Regions from separate parts of the Aestuariimicrobium sp. Y1814 genome, predicted to be linked through region 2. Evidence: predicted binding sites of a transcription regulator. Region 2 holds the regulator's gene; the other holds the start of a gene.

Region 1 (8,382 bases), on a different contig from region 2:
CCCGTCCCGAGGTTTCCCGGTGGCGGTTCACGCGGCTCGTCGAGGCCGGCGCCACCCATCTGCTGGACCTCGGCTGCGGGATCGGCGCCGATGGGCTGGCCGCGCTGGAGGCCGGGTTGCAGGTGGTGGCCGTCGAGCTGGACCCCGACACCGCCGCCGTCGCACGCCACAACCTGGCCCGTCACCACCCGTCCGGCAGCCACCCCGCCGGCAGTCACCCCGCCGGCAGTCACCCCGCCGGCAGTCACCCGGGGCCGACCGGGGGACGGGTCGTCGACGGCGATGCGACGCTCCTGGTCCACGACCTGCTGGCCGACCTGCCCGACACCACCGCCATCATGGTCGACCCCGCCCGGCGCAACGCCAAGGGGCGCTCCTGGCGGCTGGAGGACCTCAGCCCACCGTGGTCGTTCGTCCTGTCACTGGTCGAGGCGCCTCGCCCCACGGTGGTGAAGCTGGGCCCCGGCATCGACCGCACCGTGCTGCCGGCGGTGGCGACCAGCCACGTGAGCCATGCCGGTGCGGCTGTCGAAACCACACTGTGGTCGGGCATCGATGGCATGGCGCCGCTTGAGGCCGTGGCAATCGGTCGCGACGGCATCGTCCACAGTCTCAGCGGCGAGGCGCCCAAGGTTCCACCGCTCGGGCCACTGGGCGGCTTCGTCCACGAACCCGATCCCGCCCTGAGCCGGGCACAACTGGTCGGCGCCCGGGCTGACGACCTCGTCCAACTCGACGCACAGGCGGGCTACTACTCGTCCGACGAGCCCCTCGACGGGCCGTTCATGACCAGCTTCCGGGTGCTCGACGTGCTCGACGCGCGGACGAAGCCGCTGAAGCAGTGGGTGCGTAACCACGACATCGGCACCCTGGAGATCAAGAAACGCGGCAGCGGCGGGTTGCTCGATGTCGACCCCGCCCAGCTGCGGCGCAGCCTGGCCCCCCGCGGGAACCGGGCAGCCACGCTGGTGCTGGCCCGGGTCGAGGGCAGCGTGGTGGCACTGCACGTCGCCCGGGCAGGCAGCTGATCGTCCGCGACTGGTCTTCGGTGACTGGGGGGCGCGCGACCTGAGGGTCGCTACGGCTGCTCGCGGTCCTCGGCGTTGGACGCCGCGGAGTTGGCTGCATCGACGGCATTCGGGGCTGTCGGGCCGAGCGGGTCGGGGCGGGTGTCATGCGACTGCTGGGTGTGCTGCTGGGCGCTGGCGGTGGCATCGGCGGCGCCCTGGTTGTACCCGGGGGCATCCGAACCCGCGTGCTGGGCCGCGGAGTTCATGCCGTCGGCCTGGCCGGCCTGGTGCTGGGCGCTCTGGGCGTGCCCCGCGGCCTGGTCAGCCAGGTGCACCTGGCGCAGGAAGCCCATCTCGAGCTTGGCGAAGATGCCCTCGGCCTTGCGCAGCAGCCCGCTCAACTTGCTGAACTGGGTGGTGTTGTCGGCGCCGAACTTGGCCAGCTTGCGCAGCAGCCCCGACACCTTCGCGAACAACGAGGCCACCTTGCCGGCAGCCCAGGCGGTGTAGGCGGCGAACGCGGCACCGAAGGTCACGAAGCTCGCCAGGACCGACATGACCCCCTTCGAGATCAGCTGGTTGATCCCCTCCTTGCCGAGGCCGATGATGAACTGCTTGACCATGTCGACCACGCCGGCGACGACCTTGATCGCCCCGCCGCAGCCGCGCAGCACCGCGGCCTGAGCCAGCTCGGCCATGTAGATCGCGGTCACGGCCACCTTGAAGGCGTCAGCGGCCGGGCCGGTCCAGTGGTTGAGCAGCCCCATCATGGTCGAGTACGCCGACTGCGCCTCGCTCTCGACCTGGTCACCCATCGCGGTGACGCACTCGCCCACGGCATGGACCGCATCAGGATTGCCCAGCAGCAGGTTCAGCGCGTCCTTGACGAACTGCACGTTGTCGCAGATCCAGTTGTAGATCGGCTCCATCAGCTGCCCCACCACCCAGGCGATGGGGTCCAGGAAGGCGCCGAGGGCAGACATGCCGATGTTGGCGGCGGCGGTCACGGTCGACAGGCCGACCCCTTCGGAGAACGCATCGCCGACGGTCTGGATGTCGGCGACGATCGGGGGTGCTCCCAGTCCTGCGGTCATGGCTCAGTCCACCTTCATGATCGTCGCGGAGAGCCGGGCGCCCTCGTCCTCCATCTGGTCGTACTCCTGTGCGGTGTGCGACAGGCGTTCCCCGAACACCTCCAGGGCGTGCCCGGCCCCATTGACGGTGCCCTTCAACAGGCCCGCGAGGCCCGGGAGCACGGCTGACAGGAATGGCGTCATGAAGATGCCGAGCATCATCGAGTCGGGCTCCTGCATGCCCCCGGCAGCCGACTTCAACGCGCCGCCGCTGCTGGTCACCTGGGTGGCGGCCTCGTGCAGGGCCGAGGTTTGTACCGAGAACTCAGACATTCTTCCTCCGCGGGGTGGGTGTGGTGGTCACCGAGGCTGCTCGGGCTCGTCATCGATGACGGTGGGGGTGGGTGGCTGCAGCAGGGCCAGGGACGGGTCGTCGGTACCAACCCCGCCGCGGGCAAGCAGCTCGTGGGTCTGCTGCGCGGCCTCGGCGCCGGCCCGACCCCAGGTCGCGAGCAGTTCGGTGGCCAGTTCGGCAGGGGCCATGCCCAGGGCAGGGGCGTGGAAGCTGACCCCGGTGACCACGCCGGCGGCGTTGACGCTCACGTCCACCGCCTTGGCGACCACCGTCACCTCGAGGGCCTGCAGCTCGGGCTGCAGCGCCATGACGTTGTCAGAGATGCGCTGGTTCTCGGCGGCGAACTCGGCGTCGATCTGGGCCCCGGTCTTGCCGGTCAGGTCGGGCACCTCGAAGGGCGCGACCTGCAGCATCTTCTCCAGCCCCTCGGCGAAATGTGCCGGGTCGATGTCGTCGAGCATCGAGAACCACTCGTCGAGCACCGGGTCCTTGGGCATCTCGAGCGGCGGCGCCTCCCCGGGTGCCGGCGCGGGTGCCTCGACCAGCTCGGGGCGGGCCGGGGGAGCGCCGGGCAGGTCGTCCTCGGCCGGCGGCGCCGCCTGGGCGATCAGCGACCCGACAGAGCCGCCCATTGCGGACGACAGGCCCTGGTTGGCCGAGCGGGTGGCATCGGTCAGGGCTCGCATGAAGTGACGGTTGAGTCCGGTGGTCGAGGTCTGCGCCATCTCGTCGGTGAAGCCGACGGCGAGCAGCTGGCCGGCGGCGTTGACCTTCACCGTGACCGGTCCGGCGCTGGCCTCACCCGCACCGACCTGCAGCGCATGCTGGGCCCGTCCACCCTCGGCGAGCAGCCGGTCGGCTGCCGCGTCCAGACTGTCCAGGAACCCGTTGATGCTGAAGGTGGCGCCGCCGGGCAGGTCGAGCACCTGGTCGAACAGGGCTTCCGACGGGTCGCTGGCAGGGGGGTTGGGTGGCGTGGTCATCCCCACGAGGCTACTGGGTGGATGGGTCAGCGGCGCGACGAGCGCGTGATCGCCACCCCGGCGAGGGTCCAGACCAGCAGCACGCCGACGACCGAGAGCACCCAGCGGTTGTTCCACCACTGCGAGCCGTGCGGGTGGTCGGCGGACACGACGTGGGCGGCGCCACGGTTGGCCGTGCCGGTGTTGGTGTTGAACCGGCCCAGGCTGTGTCGCACCACCACCGGGCCCTGCTGGTCGGTCACATCCGTCGGTGAGGTGACCGTGACGTTCTCGGTGGCGCCGTCAGCCCAGGTGACCCGGGCATCGCAGGCCCAGGTCTGCCCGAACGACTGCCACTTGCGGGAGCAGTCGGCGTAGCTGGCCTGCCCGCTGCGGGTGGCCCCGGACAGTGACTGCCCCGTGCCGGCGGTCAGCGGCCCCACCAGCAGCAGCCACACCAGGGTCGCCACCACGGCGGCCAGGATCGGACGCACCCCGCGCGGGGCCGAGTTCGTCCCCAGTTCGCGGCGCAACTGGTGGTAGCGGCGGATCTCGTCGTCGCTCAGGCCGGGGCCCGACTCATGACTCATGGGTGCCAGTCTGCCAGCCCCGACCAGCACGATTCGTTGGCACTCGAGTTGAACGAGTGCCAACCCGGGTATAGGTTTGTCATTGGCACTCGGTATGTGAGAGTGCCAACGCCACGGGGGCGGCACCGCGACGACGTTCCCACCCGGCACCTGTTTGCACATCAACTGCCCCAGGCAGACACAGACACAGAAAGGGGTTTGACGTGGCACCCACGATCAAGCCGCTCGAGGACCGCGTCCTCGTTCAGCCTCTCGACGCCGAGCAGACCACCGCATCGGGCCTGTACATCCCCGACAGCGCCAAGGAGAAGCCCCAGGAGGGCAAGGTCGTCGCCACCGGTCCCGGTCGCATCGATGACAACGGTAACCGCGTTCCCCTCGACGTCGCCGAGGGCGATGTCGTGATCTTCAGCAAGTACGGCGGCACCGAGGTCAAGTACGACGGTGTTGAGTACCTGCTGCTGAACGCCCGCGACATCCTCGCCGTCGTCAGCAAGTGATTGCTGACCAGGCTCTCTGACTAAGGACTGGTAACACACATGGCAAAGACCCTTCAGTTTGACGAGGAGGCACGCAGCTCGCTCGAGCGTGGCGTCGACCTGCTCGCCAACACCGTGAAGGTGACCCTCGGCCCCAAGGGACGCTACGTCGTCCTCGACAAGAAGTTCGGCGCACCGACCATCACCAACGATGGCGTCACGGTGGCCCGCGAAGTCGACCTTGAGGACCCCTACGAGAACCTTGGCGCACAGCTCGCCAAGGAGGTCGCCACCAAGACCAACGATGTTGCCGGCGACGGCACCACCACCGCCACCGTGCTGGCCCAGGCCCTCGTCCACGAGGGTCTTCGCGCCGTCGCCTCGGGGGCCAACCCGATCGGCCTCAAGCGGGGCATCGACAAGGCCGTCAACGCCGTCATCGACGAGCTGCGCAGCCTCTCGCGTGCCATTGAGACCACCGAGGACATGGCCAACGTCGCCACCATCAGCTCGCGCGACGCCCAGATCGGCGCCCTCATCGCTGATGCCTTCGACAAGGTCGGCAAGGACGGTGTGATCACCGTCGACGAGTCGAACACCTTCGGCACCGAGCTCGAGTTCACCGAGGGCATGCAGTTCGACAAGGGCTACCTGTCGCCCTACATGGTCACCGACAGTGATCGCATGGAGGCCGTCCTCGAGGACCCCTACGTGCTGATCCACTCCGGCAAGATCAGCTCGATGAACGACCTGCTGCCGCTGCTCGAGAAGGTCATCGGCGCCCAGGGCACCCTGTTCATCGTGGCCGAGGACGTCGACGGCGAGGCGCTGTCGACCCTGGTCGTGAACAAGATCCGCGGCACCTTCACCTCGGTGGCCGTCAAGGCCCCGGCCTTCGGCGACCGCCGCAAGGCCATGCTCGAGGACATCGCCATCCTGACCGGTGGCCAGGTCGTCGCCCCCGAGGTCGGCCTCAAGCTCGACCAGGTGGGCCTCGAGGTGCTCGGGCGCGCCCGCCGCGTCGTCGTCACCAAGGACGCCACCACCATCGTTGACGGTGCCGGCGCCCACGCCGAGGTCGCCGCGCGCGTGGCGCAGCTGCGTGCCGAGGTGGAGCGCACCGACTCCGACTGGGACCGCGAGAAGCTCCAGGAGCGCATCGCGAAGCTCGCCGGTGGCGTCTGCGTGATCAAGGTCGGCGCCGCCACCGAGGTGGAGCTGAAGGAGAAGAAGCACCGCATCGAGGACGCCGTCTCGGCCACCCGTGCAGCCATCGAGGAGGGTATCGTCGCCGGTGGCGGCTCTGCCATCATCCACGCTGCCCGCGTGCTGGAGGACGGCCTCGGTCTGGCCGACGACGAGCGCACCGGCGCCCTGATCGTGGCCAAGGCCGTGCGTGAGCCGCTGCGCTGGATCGCCGAGAACGGTGGCGAGTCCGGCTACGTGGTGGTCTCCCGCGTTGCCGAGCTGGAGCCCGGCCAGGGCTACAACGGCAAGACCGGTGCCTACGAGAACCTGCTCGATGTCGGTGTCATCGACCCCGTCAAGGTCACCCGTTCCGCGCTGGCCAACGCAGCCTCCATCGCGTCGCTGCTGCTGACCACCGAAACGCTGGTCGTCGAGAAGGTCGAGGACGAGGACGCCTGAGCCTCCCTCTCCGGACACACCGCGGGGCCCCTTCCATTCGGGAGGGGCCCCGCGGTGTTTGTGTTCCGGTGGCGGGCTCAGGGTTGGCGGGCGGCCCGGATGAGCCGGACCGAGGCCCACACGACGAAGGCCAGGTAGACGACGGTGAACCCGATCGCCACGTAGTTGAGCGTGGTCAGGCCCACCTCGGGCGGCGTGCAGCCCTCGCCCTCGCAGGTGGTCACGGTCGCCGTGGTCGCGCCCATCACCCACACCATCGGCAGCAGCGTGCCCCAGGACAGGGCGCCCAGCACCCGCTGGCCCGGCGTCCACCGGGAGGACACCAGCAGCAGGACCAGCCCGACGACCCACATCGGGATGGAGATGAACCAGAGGACGAACACGAGTGCGGCGAGCACCAGCAGGACCGCCGCACCGGCCTCGGCTCGTCCGCGGTTCGTCTTGGTCGGGGCGACGTTCATGGGCGGCGGCATCGGCGGGGCGCCGGCCGCATCGACCAGCTCTGCGGGCGTGCCGAGCCGCTCGAGCACCTCGAGGATCTGCGCCTCGGTCGGGTCGCCGGACAGGGGAGGCTGTTCAAAGGCGTCGAGCAGGTGGTTCTCGATGTCGGCGACCAGTTCGTCGGCCTGCTCGCGGGGGAGTCGTTGGGCCTCGGCGCGCAGGCGTGCCAGGTAGTCGACAACGAACCAGTGGTCCAGTGCAGTCATCATCATCCTTGCCTTCCAGAGAGGATGTCATCGACGGAGAGCTTCAGTGCGCTCCATGCGTCCCGGAACTCGGCCAGCGCGTGGTGTCCGGCGGTGGTGAGGGAGTAGTACCGGCGGGGAGGGCCCGAGGGTGACTCGGCCCACGTGGTCTCGACCAGGCCTTCCTTGCGGAGCCTGCTGAGCAGCGGGTAGATGGTGCCTTCGCTGGCCAGCAGGCCTGCCTCGGAGAGCTCGGTCACCAGGTCGTAGCCGTAGCGCAAGTCGTCCTGCAGGAGCGCGAGCACGCAGTGCTCGAGCACCCCTCGACGAAGTTGTGTCACCGCCTGGACAGCTGCCATGCCTCACAAGGTACTCGCGAAGTACCTTGCGCCGCAAGAGTCCTGGGCGAACTTGTGTCAAGTCTCAGGAATCAGGTCATGGCTGCCGCCCCAGCTGGCGCTTACAGCCCCAGTTGTCGTTTGCAGGCCCAGTTGTCGTTTGCAGGCCCAGTTGGCGTTTGCACGTCGGGCAGACGTGCGGACTCAGCGTGGCGCTGCAAACCCGGGACGGAGGCTGGGCCAGTGGCTCAGACGATGCGGTGCATCCAGCCGTGCCGGTCCTCGGCCAGGCCGTACTGGATGTCGGTCAGCTGCTGGCGCAGCGCCAGCGTGGTGGCGCCCGGCTCGCGGCCGCTGACCACGTGCTGGCCGTCCTCGTCCTTCAGGGAGGCCACCGGGGTGATCACCGCCGCCGTGCCGCAGGCGAACAGCTCGGTGAAGTGGCCCGAATCGATGCCTTCATACAGTTCGTCCAGGCTGACCCGGCGCTCGGTAACCGACAACCCGGCATCCTCGACCAGGGTCAGCACCGCGCCGCGGGTGACCCCCTCGAGGATGGTCTCGCTCAGCTGCGGGGTCACCAGCTCACCATCGGCGCTGACCGCGAACAGGTTCATCCCGCCGAGTTCCTCGACCCACTGGTGTTCGGTGGCATCGACGAAACCGACCTGGCTGCAGCCGTTGGCCTCGGCCTCCTGCTGGGCGACCATCGAGGCGGCGTAGTTGCCGCCGCACTTGGCGAAGCCCGTCCCGCCGGGGGCCGAGCGGCTGTAACTGCGGGTGAACCAGATGTCGACCGGCACCACGCCGCTGCCACCGAAGTAGGCACCCGAGGGGCTGGCGATCACCGCATAGGTGACCTGGGTCGACGGCTTGACCGCCAGTGCCGCGGTGCGCGCGAACATGAACGGACGAAGGTAGAGGCTCTGCTCCTCGCCGCGCGGCACCCAGGCCTGGTCGAGGGTGACCAGCTCGTCCACGCTGGCCAGGAAGTCCTCGACCGGCAGCTCCGGCAGGCCCAGGCGACGGCAGCTGCGCTGGAAACGCTCGGCGTTCACGTCTGCCCGGAACCGCCAGACCGAACCGTCGGCATGGGCGTAGGCCTTCAGGCCCTCGAAGGCTTCCTGGGCGTAGTGGAACACCGCACTGGCGGGGTCGAGGGCGAAGGGGGCGTAGCCCACCACCCGGTGGTCGTGCCAACCGCCGTCGGCGGTCCAGTCAATCCGGGACATGTGGTCGCTG
Region 2 (8,382 bases):
GAGCTGGACTACACCACCGAACACAGGCACTGGCGAGAACGCGTCGACCCGTGGGCGGTGGTGGTCCGGTTCGGCAAGTGGTACCTGCTGTGCCATTCGCACCGGGTCAAGGCGGTGCGCACCTACCGCATCGACCGGATCAGTGAGGTGGTCGACACCGGGGTGACCGCGGAGGTGCCCGAGGGGCTGGACCCGGTCGCCGAGTTCGAGAAGAACCTGGCGATGGGGTGGCGCTACCCGTTCCAGGTCACCTTCGATGCGCCGCTGGAGCAGGTGAAGCACTGGATCGGGCCGTCCATGGGCCGGCTCAGCCCCCACCCCGACCACCCCGGGCGCTGCGTTCTGGTCGGCAGCACCAGCACCCCGGACGCCTTCGCCGCCGAGTGGTTGGCCGAGATCCCGCACGACTTCAGCATCGACGAGGGCCCGGAACTGCAGGCGGCGATGGCCCAGCTGGTCACCCGGCTGGCGGCATCCCTGCACCCGCTGGACCCGCCAAGCGGGCCCGATCCGAGTTGACGCCCGCTAGCTGTACTGGCCGGGGCCGTAGAACCGGCCCATGAACTCCTCGCGGTAGGCCTCGAAATCACCGGCGGCCATCGCCGCCCGAATGTTGTCGACCAGCCGCACCGTGAACCGTTCGTTGTGGATGGTGGCCAGGGTCGCCGAGAGCATCTCCTTGGCCTTGAACAGGTGGTGCAGGTAGGCGCGGGTGTAGTGCGTGCAGGTGTAGCAGTCGCAGCCCTCCTCCAACGGCACGAAGGCCCGCCGCGACGCGGCGGTGTTCACGTTGTAGCGCCCGTCGGCGGTGTAGATCGCCGCGTTGCGGGCCACCCGGGAGGGGTTGACGCAGTCGAAGGTGTCGGCGCCGGCGGCGCAGGCAGCGAAGAAGTCGTCCGGTTCGCTGATGCCGAGCAGGTGTCGTGGCTTGTCGAAGGGCAGTTCCTCGGCGACCCAGCCGACGATGGTGCCCAGGTTCTCCTTCTCGAGCGCACCGCCGATCCCGAAGCCGTCGAAGCGTTGCCCGTCGACCTCCATGGCACCGAGGTCGCGGGCGGCCCGGCGCCGGAGGTCTTCGTACTGGGCGCCCTGCAGCACCCCGAACAGCGCCTGGTACGGCTTGTCTGCGCGTTCCTCGGTGAGGCGGCGGTGCTCGGCCAGGCAGCGGATCGCCCACAGCCGGGTGCGTTCGAGCGACTCCTCCTGGTAGGCGCGGGTGTTCATCAGGGTGGTCAGCTCGTCGAAGGCGAACATGATGTCGGCGCCCAACTGGTGCTGCACCTGCATCGAGACCTCCGGGGTGAAGCGGTGCTTCGACCCGTCGAGGTGGCTCTTGAAAGTGACCCCGTCGTCGTCGACGTGGGCCAGGCGTTCCTTGCCCTCGGCGATGACCTGGTCGTCGGTGACCCGGTCGGTGCCCATCGCCAGCACCTTCTTGAAGCCCGCCCCCAGGCTCATCACCTGGAAGCCCCCCGAATCGGTGAACGTCGGCCCGGGCCAGTTCATGAACCGGCCGAGCCCGCCGGCGGCATCGACGATGTCGGCGCCGGGCTGCAGGTAGAGGTGGTAGGCGTTGGCCAGCACCGCCTGGGCCCCCAGGTCGGCGACCGCTTCGGGGACGACGGCTTTGACCGTGGCCTTGGTGCCGACCGCCACGAAGGCGGGGGTGGCGATCTCACCGTGCGGGGTGTGGATCACCCCGGTGCGGCCCAACCCGTTGTCGAGCACCGCACCGGGGGTGAACCCGAAGTCCGTGGCGGTCATGACGTCGCCCCGCTCGTGGCACCGCCGTGCTGCTGGGCGGCGAGCAGTTGCAGTTGCACCAGCGCCACCGCGCCGGCGGTGGAGGCCCGCAGCACGTGCTCACTGATCAGCACCGGCGTGGCGCCGGCGGCTTCCAGTTCGGTGAGTTCCTCGGGGCTGATGCCGCCCTCGGGGCCGACCAGCACGGTCACCGGGCCTTCCGCGGGCAGCCTCACCTCGGCGATCGGGGTGGTCGCCTCCTCATGGGCGACCAGCACCAGCCCGCCGACCGCACGCAGGTGCGCGAGCAGGTTCCTGAGCGTGATCACCTCGGGGTGCACCTGCGGCACCCAGGCGCGCCGGGACTGCTTGGCGGCCTCCCGCGCGGTGGCCTGCCATTTGGCGAGTCCCTTGTCGGCCTTGGCGTCCCACTTGACGATGCTGCGCCGCGACTGCCAGGCGCTGAGCTGGTGCACGCCGACCTCGGTCAGGATCTCGACCGACAGGTCGCCGCGCTCACCCTTGGCCAGGGCCTGGACGACGCGCCAGACCCAGCGCGGCTCGGGCAGCTGGTCGATGCCCATCACCTGCCCGGTCAGGGTCTTCTGGTCGACGGCCTCGACCTGCACCCGCAGCATGCGGCCCTGGCCGTCGCTCACCAGAATCGACTCCCCCACCCGGGTGCGCTTGACGGCCACCGCGTGGCGGCCCTCGTCCCCGGACAGGGTGAAGCTGTCGCCCACCCCGGCCCGGGCGACCTGGTCGGGCTCGCCGAGGTAGAGCGCGTCGGTCATCCGCCGAAGGCTTCCTTGATGCGCCCGAAGACACCCTTGTGGCCCTTGTCGGGCTCGGAGCTGATGCTGGTCTCGTCGCGGACCTCGGCCAGCTGGCGCAGCAGGTCACGCTGCTGGTCGTCCAGCTTGGTGGGGGTCTGGACGACGAAGGTGATGCCCAGCTCGCCTCGTCCGCCGCCGCGCAGCCGGGGCACGCCACGGTTGGGGATGGCGATGCGGGTGCCGGACTGGGTGCCGGCCGGCACCTCGACGTTGACCTGGCGGTCGGCCGGGTCGGAGTCGTCGCGTTCGGCTTCCAGGGTGGTCACCGGGATCCTGGTGCCCAGCGCGGCAGCGGTCATCGGGATGCGCAGCGCCAGTTCGAGGTTGTCACCGTCGCGGGTGAACACGTCGTGGTTGGCCACGACCAGCTCGACGTACAGGTCGCCGGCCGGACCACCGCCGGGGCCGACCTCACCCTGGGACTCCAGGTGGATGCGGTTGCCGGTGCTGACCCCGGCCGGGATCTTCACGCTGATCTGGCGCTTGTGGCGCACCCGGCCCTCACCGGAGCACTCACCGCAGGGCTGCGGGATCACGGAGCCGTAGCCGCGGCACTGGGGGCAGGGCTGCGAGGTGCGGATGTCACCCAGGAAGGAACGCTGCACCGAGGTGACGTCTCCGCGGCCGTGGCAGGTGGCGCAGGTGACCGGCTCCGAGCCCTCCTCGGCGCCCGACCCGGTGCACTTGGGGCAGACCACGGCGGTGTCGATGGTCAGCGGCTTGGTGACCCCGAAAGCGGCCTCGGCCAGGGTCAAGCTCTGGCGCACCAGCGCATCCTGCCCGCGGCGGGTCCGCGAGCGCGGCCCGCGCTGGGCCTGGGCACCGAACATGGCATCGACCAGGTTGGTGAAGTCGAACCCACCGGCGCCGCTGGTGAACCCACCACCGAAACCACCGAAGTCTTGGAAGCCAGCGCCACCGCCGCGCCCGTTGGGGTCGCCACCGCGGTCATAAATTGCCCGCTTGTGCTCGTCGTGCAGGACCTCGTAGGCCTCCTGCACCTCCTTGAACTTCTCGGCCGAGTCAGCGTCGCTGGCGACGTCGGGGTGCACCTTCATGGCCATCTTGCGGTAGGCCTTCTTGATCTGTTCGGGGGTCGCATCGCGGGGAACCCCGAGCACCTCGTAGTAGTCACGGCTCATCTGAGTGGTGTCATCCTTCCGCCAGGAAACGGCCCAGGTAGCGTGCCACCGCACGCACCGAAGCAATGGTCGTGGGGTAGTCCATCCGGGTGGGGCCCATCACGCCCAGGCTCGCCGAGGTGTGGCCCGGCTCACCATACGGGCTGGCCACCAGCGAGGTCGACTGCAGGCCCTCGTAGGGGTTCTCCTGCCCGATCCGGACGGTCACGTCGTCGGTGTCCACCCGGGTCTCGCCGAGCAGCCGCAGCAGGACGACCTGCTCCTCCAGCGCTTCCAGCACCGGTTGGACGGCCGTCTCGAAGTTCTCGGCGAACCGGGTCAGGTTCGGCACACCGGCCACCACGATCCGGGCGCTGGGGTCGGTGGCCAACATTTCGAGCAGGGTCGCCACCACGGTGCTGGTGTGCACCCGGTCGGCGTTCGGGGTCTCCTCGATGACGGTGTTCAGCCGGTCGGCGGCCACCGTCGGCAGCTGGTCGGCGACCGCCACGTTCAGCCGTTGGCGCAATGCCGCCAGTTGGTCCTCGGTGTGGGTCGGCAGGTCGAGCACCCGCTGCTCGACCCGCCCGGTGGAGGTGATCAGCACCACCAGGGCCCGGTCGACGGTCAGCGAGACCAGTTCGACGTGGCGGACCACCGCGGCGTCGGTGCTGGGGTACTGGACGATCGCGACCTGGCGGGTGAGCTGGGCCAGCAGCCGTACCGTCCGCGAGACGATGTCGTCGAGGTCGACCGCGCCGCTCATGAAGGTGGTCACCGCCCGCTTCTCGGCCGCCGACAGCGGCTTGACCGCCCCGAGGCGGTCCACGAACAGGCGATAGCCCTTGTCAGTGGGGATTCGTCCGGCGCTGGTGTGGGGTTGGGTGATGTAGCCCTCGTCCTCGAGGACGGCCATGTCGTTGCGGACGGTGGCCGCCGAGACGCTCAGGTTGTGGCGTTCGACCAGGGCCTTCGACCCGACCGGCTCACGGCTGGAGACGTAGTCGGTGACGATGGCTCGCAGCACGTCCAGCTTGCGGTCGTCCATCCCCACGCACCTCCTTGACCGGTCCCGGCCACCAGCTCCTCCCGGGCCGCCATTGTTGGCACTCCGGGCAAACGAGTGCCAGTCTACTCCGATTCGTGGGGTGCTCGTTTCGTGGCAGGCTGGGGGCGTGGACTCTCGTGACGTGCAGTGGACGACCAGTACCTGGCAGCCGGTGGCAGACGACATCTGGGTGATGGCCTGCGAACCTGCCGGGGTGAACATCGGCCTGGTCGTCGGCTCCGAGCACGTGCTGCTCGTCGATGCCGGCTCCAGCCCCGACCACGGCCGGGCGATCGCCGAGTCGGCCCGTGACCTGGTGGGGCGCCCGGTCGACCGGGTGGTGATCACCCACGGCCACTGGGACCACTTCCACGGGCTGGGCGGCATTCCCGGGGCCGAGTCCTACGGTCACGAGCAGTTGCTGGCCGACCTCGAGGAGGCCCGTTCCCAGCCGGGGACCCCCGCCGGGCTGGTGGCGCCGACCAGGCCGTTCTCGCTGGTGCACGCCCTCGACCTGGGTGGCCTGCGGGTCGAGCTGCTGCACTTCGGGCCCGCCCACACCCAGGGTGATGTGCTGGTGCAGGTGCCGGCCCGCAGGGTGTGGTTCACCGGTGACCTGCTCGAGACCTCCGGTGACCCGCAGGTCGGCCCGGAGTCGACCATCGAGAAGTGGCCGATGGCCCTGGACGGCATCCTCGGTGGCGCCGACGAGACCAGCGTCTTCGTCCCCGGCCACGGGCCGGTGGCCACCCACCTGCAGGTCTTCGAGCAGCGGGCCCACATCTCCACCCTGTACGGGTCGGCCGAGGCGCTGGTCAACCGTGGGGTGCGGCTGGAGCAGGCACTCGAGGCGATCGACACCCCGACCCTGCCCGGCGGCAGCCCGCACCCGGGCGCCTCGGAATGGGAGTGGTACTTCAGCCCCGACACCGTCAAGGCGGCGCTGCCGCTGCTCTACGCCGAACTGGCCGGCCACGGCCAGGTGCCCCGGACGAAGCTGCCGCTGATCACACCCTGAGGTCGAGCAGCCGCTTGATGGTGGGCACCAGTTCGGGGTGGCCTACGGCCAGCAGGCCCTTCTCGGTGCTGCCGGCCTGGTAGGGGCTGCCGGTCCAGCTGAACACTCCCCCGCCGGCCTCGGCGACCAGCAGGGCGCCGGGGGCGTGGTCCCAGGGCTTGTTGTTGACGTAGAGCAGGAAGTCGTTGGAGCCGTTGGCGATGTCTGGGTAGTCGACCCCGCAGCACCACTTGCTCAGGTGGAACTGCAGTTCACCGCCGGTGTCGGTGTCCAGCAGCCGCTGGCGGCTGGTGCGCCCCTGCGGGGTGCCGGTGACCGGCCGCCGCTTGGTCAGCTTCTGCCCGTCGAGGAAGGCGCCGGCCCCGAGTTCGGCGATGTAGTCGTGGCCCAGCGCCGGCTGGTGGATCCAGGATCGGGTGGTGACCCCGTGCTTGAGTTCGGCGACCATGACGGCGTGTTCGACCTTGCCCTCGGTGAAGTTCTTGGTGCCGTCGATCGGGTCGACCAGGAAGGCGTGTTCGGCGGTGCCGACGCGGTCGAGCAGCCGCGGGTTCTCGAAGGTGGCCTCCTCGCCGATGACCACGCAGTCGGGGTAGGCGGCCAGCAGGTGGGCGGTGATCGCTTCTTCCGCCTCGCGGTCGGCGACGGTGACCAGGTCTGCGGGGCCGTCCTTCTCGATGATCTCGTCGTCGGCCAGCGCACGGAAGCGTGGGTTGATCACGTCGTCGGCAACCTGCTTGATCATGTCCATCACTGCTTCGGTGTCCATTGCTCTCCCCTGTGTGCAAGGCCTCGGAGTCGGCCGGGTCTCTGGGGTGAAGTCAACCAGTAGCGCTGGTCAGGTCACGAACCGGAGTCCAGATCTCGACTGCTGCGCGCCTCGGCGAGCCGGTCGGCACTCGCGGCCAGCTGGTGGGCGGTGTCGTCCAGTTCCTGGTCGGCGGCCGCGAGCCGGTCGTCGGCGCCGGTGAGTTTCTCGTCGGCCTGCTGCAGGTGGTCCTCGGCCCTGGCCAGGGCCTGCCGGGCCGCCTCCAGGTCGGCCCGGGCCTGGTCGCGGCGCAGCACCGCCTCCTCGCGGGAGGTCTGCGCCCGGGCCTGGGCCTGCAGGGCTCGTTCTTGGGACCGGGTGGCCCGGTCGTGGGCGCGTTCGGCGTGCTGGTGGTCCTGCTGGGCCCGGGCCAGGGCTTGTTCGGCGCGCTCCCTGGCGTGTTCCCGGGCCTGTTCGGGGTCGGGTTCGTCCGTCGGGGTCGGGTGGTCGGTCGGGTCGGGCACGACGCTGAGGTGGGAGCGGTCCCTGGGAGCGGCCGCGGCCGGGTCGGCGGCCAGCGCCTGGTCGAGGTCGACCGGGCCGAAGCCGGCGTAGCTGAGTGGTCGGGCCAGGCACCCCGAGCGGACGACGCGCTCAGCCTCGGGGTCGGCCAGTGCCGCGGTGAGGGTCTGGCGCACCTCGTCCAGGCTCGTGGGGCTGGGGTGAACGCCCAGGGAGTTGAGCAGCGCGACCAGGTCCTTGATGACCTGGTCCTCCAGGGCGCGGCGCTGCGCCCCGAAGGTGGCCAGTTCGGTGACGCTGAGTGCGGCCTGGGCCTGCCGCATCGGTTCACCCAGGTCGAGGAAGTCGAGCAGGGGTTCCAGCGGGGCGCGGACGGCGCGGTTGAGGTGGCTGGCCGCGACGGTGGGCCGGCGCAGCGCCTTGACCTGCTGGGCAAGCTCGGACTGTTTGAGGGCGCGGGCCTGCTTGGCCCACGCGTCGCGGCGCGTGACGAATTCGCCGGGGTCGAGGGAGTAGAGCTCGTCGGCGATCATGCGCAGCGGCGGCATCGTCGGGGTGTCAGCCACGCGCGTGTTTCCCCTTCAGTCCATCGGGTGGTCGGCGGTGACGAAGTCGATCAGCTTCTCGACCTCGGTGACCAACCGGGCGTCCAGGTCACGGTAACTGGTGACCCGGCCCAGCAGTGCCCGCCAGAAGTGGGCGACGTCGGCCTGGGTCTGGTGCGGCTGCTTCAGCGCGGCCAGGGTGCCCCTTTTGAAGTCGACGTCCCGGGGCACCTCGGGCCACTTCTTCAGCCCGATCTGTTCGGGTTTCACCGCGTGCCAGATGTCGATGTAGTCGTGGCCGGTGACCATCACCAGGTCCTTGTAGCCGGCCCGGGCGACCTGGGCGGCGATGCGGGACTCCTTCGAGCCGGGCACCAGGTGGTCGACCAGCACCCCGAGCCGGCGCCCGGGGGCGGGGTTGAAATCGGCGACGATGGCGGGCAGTTCGTCGATGCCGCCCATGAATTCGACGACCACCCCGACGTGGCGCAGGTCGTCCCCCCAGACCTTCTCGACCAGTTCGGCGTCGTGGCGGCCCTCGACGTACAGGCGTGAGGGCAGGGCGACCTTCGGCCGGGTGGGGGTCACATCGGCGCGGGACCCCGACGCGGTGTAGGTCGGTTTCGCCTTCCCCTGGCGCAAGGGGACCCGCAGGTTCACCGGCTTGCCCTCGACCCAGAAGCCGGGGCCGACGGGGAAGGAACGCTTGGCGCCGCGGCGGTCCTCCAGGATGACGATGCCGTTCTCCCAGCCGATGACGGCCCCGACGAAACCGGAGCTGGGGTCCTCGACGACCAGCCC

The links. The regulator HrcA, encoded in region 2, represses chaperone genes, less so after heat shock. The targets are predictions, from matches to a motif close to TTGGCACTCGNNNNNNNCGAGTGCCAA.
Region 1: a site for HrcA is predicted at 4,027-4,053, ahead of groES (co-chaperone GroES). Genes of this name have one in related genera too.

Annotation. Positions count from the first base shown of each region.
Region 1 covers NZ_JBNJRW010000011.1:58,922-67,303, reverse strand. The annotation lists gene ACQE3C_RS12490 (THUMP-like domain-containing protein) at 1-1,028, shown strand, start outside; gene ACQE3C_RS12485 (hypothetical protein) at 1,079-2,104, opposite strand; gene ACQE3C_RS12480 (hypothetical protein) at 2,108-2,416, opposite strand; gene ACQE3C_RS12475 (hypothetical protein) at 2,444-3,421, opposite strand; gene ACQE3C_RS12470 (DUF6346 domain-containing protein) at 3,448-3,990, opposite strand; gene groES (co-chaperone GroES) at 4,194-4,490, shown strand; gene groL (chaperonin GroEL) at 4,530-6,116, shown strand; gene ACQE3C_RS12455 (HAAS signaling domain-containing protein) at 6,194-6,823, opposite strand; gene ACQE3C_RS12450 (PadR family transcriptional regulator) at 6,826-7,161, opposite strand; gene ACQE3C_RS12445 (branched-chain amino acid aminotransferase) at 7,389-8,382, opposite strand, start outside.
Region 2 covers NZ_JBNJRW010000003.1:260,241-268,622, reverse strand. The annotation lists gene ACQE3C_RS05435 (helix-turn-helix transcriptional regulator) at 1-519, shown strand, start outside; gene tgt (tRNA guanosine(34) transglycosylase Tgt) at 526-1,764, opposite strand; gene ACQE3C_RS05425 (16S rRNA (uracil(1498)-N(3))-methyltransferase) at 1,761-2,537, opposite strand; gene dnaJ (molecular chaperone DnaJ) at 2,534-3,721, opposite strand; gene hrcA (heat-inducible transcriptional repressor HrcA) at 3,732-4,748, opposite strand; gene ACQE3C_RS05410 (MBL fold metallo-hydrolase) at 4,876-5,766, shown strand; gene ACQE3C_RS05405 (inositol monophosphatase family protein) at 5,756-6,535, opposite strand; gene ACQE3C_RS05400 (hypothetical protein) at 6,610-7,602, opposite strand; gene ACQE3C_RS05395 (DUF3097 domain-containing protein) at 7,618-8,382, opposite strand, start outside.